DNA from 2 places in the Paenibacillus sp. J22P143 genome. Region 2 is predicted to be linked to the other one. Evidence: predicted binding sites of a transcription regulator. Region 2 holds the regulator's gene; the other holds the start of a gene.
What was found. The regulator Rex, encoded in region 2, represses fermentation and respiration genes when NADH is low (regulators of the CRP and FNR family bind a similar motif). The targets are predictions, from matches to a motif close to TTGTGAAATATTTCACAA.
Positions count from the first base shown of each region.

Region 1: AC58PQ_RS15350 (nitrate/nitrite transporter) is a predicted target of Rex. The motif match lies at 2,103-2,120, and genes of this name have one in related genera.

Region 1 covers NZ_JCAUAQ010000009.1:85,144-88,783, forward strand. The annotation lists gene AC58PQ_RS15340 (anthranilate phosphoribosyltransferase) at 1-1,011, opposite strand, end outside; gene AC58PQ_RS15345 (ANTAR domain-containing response regulator) at 1,008-1,658, opposite strand; gene AC58PQ_RS15350 (nitrate/nitrite transporter) at 2,136-3,377, shown strand; gene nirB (nitrite reductase large subunit NirB) at 3,637-3,640, shown strand, end outside.
Region 2 covers NZ_JCAUAQ010000001.1:336,035-339,674, forward strand. The annotation lists gene AC58PQ_RS01580 (DUF47 domain-containing protein) at 1-301, shown strand, start outside; gene AC58PQ_RS01585 (inorganic phosphate transporter) at 364-1,365, shown strand; gene AC58PQ_RS01590 (redox-sensing transcriptional repressor Rex) at 1,534-2,154, opposite strand; gene dinG (ATP-dependent DNA helicase DinG) at 2,159-3,640, opposite strand, start outside.

The DNA.
Region 1 (3,640 bases), on a different contig from region 2:
GATCGCTTCGGTCCATTCCGTATACTTTTGAAGTGCAACGCCTTGATCAATCGCATGTCGAGCCATATAAATACCTTCTTCAATCGAGTCAGCTTTTTGGGCTACCCACAAACGAACAGCGCTGTTGAGCAAAACCATATTCAAGTACGGAAGTGGAGCATCGCCGCGCAGAACCGAAAGTGTGGTTTCTGCTTGCAGTTCAGCCGTCCATTCCACGACAGGAACTTCAACCATCAGTTCATAAATTTCAGGATCAACAATGAATAACTCACTTGTCTCACCTTGTATTAGATAGGTACGAGTCCGTTTTTCTACACTTAGATCCTCTGATCCTTCCATTCCTTGTACCACAATTCCGCGAGAAACGCCTAATTCAATTAGTAAATTCGTGATTTTTTCAAAAACAGTACCGTGGAACACGCCGACAGCCATATATGGGGCTTCTGTGAAGCGTAGCAATTTCTCCGCTGTATTGAACACCGTACGCAGTCCGAGTTCTTTGCGAATCTGGCGGAGCTCTCCTAGCGGTGGACACCAACTTTCGGTAGGCGTAAAAAGAAAGCCAGTTCGCGCTGCTGCAGACGTTAAAGCTTCACGTGATGCTTCTAGTGCCTGCACACCCAACGCGGCAAGTACATCGGAGATCGTTATGCCCCATTTCGGCGGCATGCTCGGGCTGCCGTGCAGTGTAGTTGGCAGTCCGCAGGCTGCGAGCACGAAAGCGGTCGGTAACGTAGCGATAAACGTGCGCGTACGACCATCATAAGGTCCTGCACAGTCCATGCTGCCAGCCATGGGATACGATGTTGTGCGCTCGCGCAAAGCTTGGATGAAGGCTTTGATTTCATCGGGCGATTCCATTTTAATACGTTCTGCTACGAGAAATGCACCGATCTGTGCTTGTGTAGCTGATCCTGATAATATAAGCTCTGCTGCTTGGGCAGCCTCTTCATAAGATAAATCTCTTGCTCCCCGCTTACCGCGGCCTACTTCTTTTAATAGAGATATCATCGTTTGCGGCCCCCTTTGTTTTGATCTTGTAGTATCTGATATACCTTGACGATGGAGGTTGCGACATCGACCATACGCTTACGTTCATTCATAGCTTGTTTGCGGAGGAAATCATAAGCTTCTGCCTCAGAGATACCTTTGATTTCGCATAAAATACGCTTGGCCTGATCGACCCACTTGCGTTCTTCGAGTTTGGAAAGCAGCTGTTCGCGTTCTTGCTGCCACTCGGTACGTTGGAAATAATGGTTGACGCCAAGTATTAAAGCACAATGAATTTCCAGTGGGCTCATCATGGGACCGATTAACCCATCTATGCCCCCATCCATTTTGCATTCATTAGAAGGAAAAGTAAGTGCATCACACCACCAGAACATCGGAAGACTTCGCTCTGCGAGCAAGCGTGTACGCCAATCCGTTACCCGTTCAGGGCTTACAGATAATAATACAGCATCGACCTTTGGGATGATAAATGAAATTTCTTTCATATTAGATGAAGTAATAATTCGGAATCCCAAATCCTTCATAATTTCATCAGGCAAAGATTCCTTTCCATGAATGACTTCCGTTCGAACAGCATGTGGAGGCTCAGAGGAGGTTGCTGAGCGAGTTGGTATAAACTCGTCGATCAGTATGAATGATTGTAACATGGGAATACCTCCATCTTGAATAACTTCATCTCATGACAACTACATGTTAGGTTTTAGTGCTGTTTTGTAATATTATACGGCAATACTATAGCATATGCACCTAAAATTTGTCGATATACTTCCCTGAATCCCATCTATAATTTTTTGTGTTATGTTTATTGACATAGGATTACTTGCATCGTATAATCAAGTTAAGAAATCGGCACAATGATGTGCCACTTAACGAAGGCAACGGTGCCTATCCCCTTACAAATACGTAAATGGATAGGCTTTTTATGTGCAATGTAATGAAAGTAATGAAAAAATTTCATCTATCATGCTGATCACGAGGAAGTGGCAGCAGTGGCAATGAGGCCGATAAGCATCCCGCGATTGATTGGGGTATGTTTATCGGCCTATTCTGTCAACGTGCAGTCAAAAAACAAATCGGGTAGGAATAAAAGAAGGCGAAAAGCCTCACAAAAGGAGAGGGATTGCATGGTAGATCGGAAAAGTTTTTTGCAAGTAGGACACAAAGGGTCTTTATTCAGTTCATTCTTGTATTTTGACATGAGTTTCATGGTATGGGTACTCTTGGGGCCGCTAGCCGTCATTCTTGCCAAAGATTTTGGATTGGATGCCGCACAAAAAGCAAATTTGGTTGCATTACCAATTTTGGGTGGATCGGTTCTAAGACTTGTGCTTGGGGTGCTGACGGATAAGATTGGTCCCAAACTGACAGGACAAATTGGTCTTTCGCTAACCTTAATTCCATTATTCTGGGGGTGGCAATTCGCGGACACGATGGGAGATATGTATTTCGTAGCTCTCATGCTTGGTATCGCTGGAGCAAGTTTTGCAGCAGCACTTCCACTAGCAAGCAGCTGGTACCCGCCACAGTATCAAGGGTTAGCGATGGGTATTGCAGGAGCGGGAAATAGTGGAACGATCTTCGCTACATTATTTGCAAACAGATTAGCTCAGCATTATGGCGATTGGCACGTTGTATTCGGAATTGCCATGATTCCAATTGTGTTAGCACTGGTCATCTTCAGTATTTTGGCTAAGGATAGCCCTAATAAACCGAAGCCCAAAACAGTTGCTGAGTACGGCAAAGTGTTAAAACAAAAGGACTCCTGGTTGTTCTGTATCTTGTATAGTGTAACATTTGGCGGTTTCGTAGGGATGGCATCGTATTTGACGATTTTCTTCAATACGCAATATGGTCTTGCTCCAGTTAAGGCAGCTGATTTCACTACATTGTGCGTTATTGGCGGTAGCTTCTTCCGCCCGGTAGGCGGTTGGCTTGCTGATAAAATAGGTGGAATTCGGATGTTAATGGTTCTTTACGGAGTTGTTGGCATCATGATGGCGGGTATTTCAACACTGCCAGCACTTTCACTAACAACAGTGATGCTCTTTATTGCCATGATGGCTTTCGGAATGGGGAATGGTTCGGTTTTCCAACTCGTGCCACAACGATTTAAGACGGAAATTGGTGTAATTACTGGGATTGTTGGAGCAGCAGGTGGTTTGGGTGGTTATTTCTTACCGAAAATCCTCGGAAATCTGAAGCTCTCCACAGGCTCCTTCACGCCAGGGTTTCTCATTCTTAGTGGGATCGCAATTGCTTGTATCGTGATGATCGCGGTTGTTCAAGGACAATGGAAACGTACTTGGATTGGTGAAGGCGGTAAAGTAAAAGCAGCATCACCTGGAATCGAGACCCTTCAAGCTTAGCTTTGCGCATGATGCCGCTAGCTATTAGGCTGGCGGCAATCTGTAAAGTTTTTGCTCATGCAGCTTGCCACGGCAAGCTGCATGGGCAAAGACGTTACGACTAGCGTCTTTGCAGTAGATGTGAACCTTGGTTCAATCGAACTGCTCAAGCTCCATATCTCAATTTGTCATTTGGGGGCCTGGCTCCTAAATGACCCCTTTTTCACAACTACTCAAATTCGAAATGAACCCTTAGTAAATGGATGGAAGGATGATCACAATGA
Region 2 (3,640 bases):
TACCTACATGAAAGATTTCTCAGGCGTGATTGTAGACTCCTGTCAACATATGTTAGATGCCTTCAAGCTGTTGGCTAAGAAAAAGTATATGCAAATTCCCGAGCATACCGTTGCTATAAACAAGCTTGAAAATGATGGTGATCGCTTGATGCGCGAAGGAATCCGTCAAATCTTTATCACACGTAAAGACGTGTACGAAGATTTTAAACTCAAAGAAATTTATGAGCGTCTTGAAGAAACAACCGATGCTTGCGAAGATGTCGCAAATATTCTAGATAGCGTAGTCCTTCGTTACTCATAAGATAACAAGATGTCTATGTGTACGAAGAATGTTTTCCAACTGGAAAACGCAAGGAGGAATTCATGTTAATTTATTTGATCGTTATCGTTGCACTAGCTTTACTATTCGACTTCATCAATGGATTCCATGATACGGCCAATGCAATTGCAACTTCGATATCTACACGGGCGTTAAGCCCTCGTGTTGCGATTATCATGGCAGCTACTCTAAATTTTGTGGGAGCTATGGTTTCCTCTGAAGTAGCCAAAACGGTTGGCGGAAGTATCGCCAATCCCGCTAAGATCGAGAACGGTGTTGAAGTCGTTATTGCTGCTTTACTCGCGGCTATCATTTGGAACTTGCTAACTTGGTATCTGTCCATACCATCTTCCTCCTCTCACACGCTACTTGGTGCTTTAGCTGGTGCCGTCATTGCGGGCGCAGGCTTTAACGGCGTGAATTGGAGTGGCTTTACGCAAATTATTATTATTCTTATTTTATCGCCTATCATTGCTTTCGTTCTAGGTTATCTCATCATGGTGTTGATCAAATATATCGTTATTTGGTCAGGTAATACATCTAGATCCAAGCTAAATCGTGGATTTCGTACCTTACAAATCCTATCTGCGGGATTACTTTCGTATTCCCATGGTGGTAACGATGCACAAAAGGCGATGGGTATAATCGTATTTGGTCTCGTTGCAGCCGGCGTGCAAGACGATTTAAATGTACCTCTCTGGGTTAAAATCTCTGCCGCACTTGCGATGGGACTTGGAACCTCGATTGGTGGATGGCGTATTATTAAAACCGTATCAGGTAAAATCGTGAAAATTGAACCGATTAACGGCTTTGCCGCCGACTTAACGTCATCGATCGTTATTCAATTCTCAACCTTCATTGGTAAACCATTATCAACGACGCATGTTATCTCCTCCGCGATTATCGGAACTGGCAGTGTCATGCGTTTCCATGAAGTTCAATGGGGTACTGTTGGTCGCATGTTAATCACTTGGATCATTACGATTCCTATTTCCATGGTGCTTGCGTACACGCTATACTTTACGATATTCCGCTTAATCATGTAATGAGAAAACCTCTATCGAGGCAATTCAAGGATGAGCGACCGCGTTTAGAGGAAGGTTTTATCGCCAAATAGAAAGATATTTTCGGAATCCGAAAACTTATACTTTCTATTGTGGTCAATATCAAAAGGCACGACCCGCTGAAGCTGCGCGGGTCGTGCCTTTTTCATGCTAATCGAGATAGTAGGCCAAGCTTTGTAGTTCTGTTGTAAAATCCGCGTAATGCACGCGTACATCCGGTGGTACTTTAATGATGACAGGTGCAAAATTCAAGATAGCTTCAATGCCACAAGCAACGAATTCATTGGCTACATTTTGTGCTTCGTTCGCAGGCACGGTAATAATACCGATTCGAACGCCAAGTTCAGCCAAAACTGATTTCATTTTATCCATAGGAAGTACAACTAAGTTATTAATAACTTCGCCTGTCTTAGCAGGCATCGCATCGAACAACGCTACAATTTTCATATCATTACGTAAGTACGTATTATAATTGCATAAAGCTCTGCCTAGATTTCCTGCTCCAACGAGCGCAACTTGAATATGTCGATCTAACTTAAGGATCTGCCGAATTTTCTCAACTAAATAATTAATATCATAACCGATTCCTTTTTTGCCAAACTCTCCGAAATAAGCCAAATCCTTTCGAATCTGAGCAGGATTCAGATCCAGCTTCTGACCTAAATCCTGAGAAGACACGGTTGATACATTATTTAATTGTAATTCGTTTAAATAACGCAAATAAATGGGTAATCTGCGGACAACTGCTTCCGAAATTTTTTGACTTTTCACGTATTTAGGCTCCCCCCATCCATTGCTCAATCCTCGGCAGCATTTGTTCGCACGTCATGTGCTCGATCTTCGGACCAGGCAACGAATAGAGGAAGTGCTTGCCATAATACGTTTCGATAACACGTGTATCATAGATAATAACGATCCCTTTGTCTGACGCTCTCCGAACAAGACGACCAAAGCCCTGCTTAAACCGAATAACGGCCTGCGGCACAGAAAATTTCATGAACGGATTCTCATTCCGTTTCTTAATATTTTCGCATTTGGCTTCAACAAGTGGATGATTTGGCGGTTGAAAGGGCAGACGTATAATCGCCAGACAACTAAGTGCATCACCTGGGATATCCACACCCTCCCAGAACGAGCTGGTGCCTAACAGCACGCACATTTTGTTATCTTGGAACATACGGGTCAACTTGCTGCGATTGCCGCTGTCAACACCCTGTCCGAGCACTGTGATGCCATGAGGACTCAGCTTCTCCTTCATACCTGCATGAACAAGCTTCAGCATCCGATTCGACGTACATAGGACTAACATTCTACCCTTTGTCACCTGTGCCACATCACTCAGGGAAGCGATAAGTGCTTCAATGAAAACAGGATCGCCCGCTCCTTTAATCGTTGGGAAATCACGTGGAATTACAACCAGTGCTTGCTCCCGGTAGTTAAAAGGAGATGGCAATTGAACAGTTTTCAGCTTGCCCGACTCTTCATCCGCAGGAATAGCTAACCCTAATTGCTCCGCCGAGTATTGGAACGATTTATTCACAGAGAGTGTCGCAGAAGTCAGGATGATACTATCTTTTGTTTCAAAGAAATGCTGCTGCAGCAAGCCGCTTACATCTGTTGGTACGGAATTAAGCTGGACCGATTTGGCTTTCGCATAGGTGCCGGCTTCGATCCAATACACATAACCTTCGTCTGCCATTTTCATAAAGAAATGAAGCGAATCACGATGGGCATACAGTTCCTTCACTGTACCATTCAGATCGGTCACTAACCCTTGTACACCAAGTCCGTCTTGATGCTCCTTCAATTCATTCAACAATTTATCCAAGGTTCGCAGAAGATCATTCGCATTCAGATAAATGTTATCCTCCATAATTAGCAGTTCACGCCAATTAGAAGGCAGCGTATCTGGCTTCAACCGGAGCACATATTGTGAAGTTTCCGATTGGGAAGGATCACTGCCTGAAGAAACCAACTCATACAGGGCTTCGCTTAAACGTTCCCAATCTTCTTTGATCGAGATGATTTTCGGGAATAATCCATCGATGGTTTGACTCCAACCTGCTACACGCTCTTGCGCTTCATCCGATTTCTGTAATCGGAAACGCAGCATGGGAAGCTGGCCGCTTCGGTTATCCTTATACAGCCACAATAAGGAATGATAGAATGCAGAAGCATGCAGCTCAATTCCTAGGTGCTTACTCGCTACTTCTTCAAAGTGATGCGCCTCATCAATCACGAGCTGCTTGTAGGACGG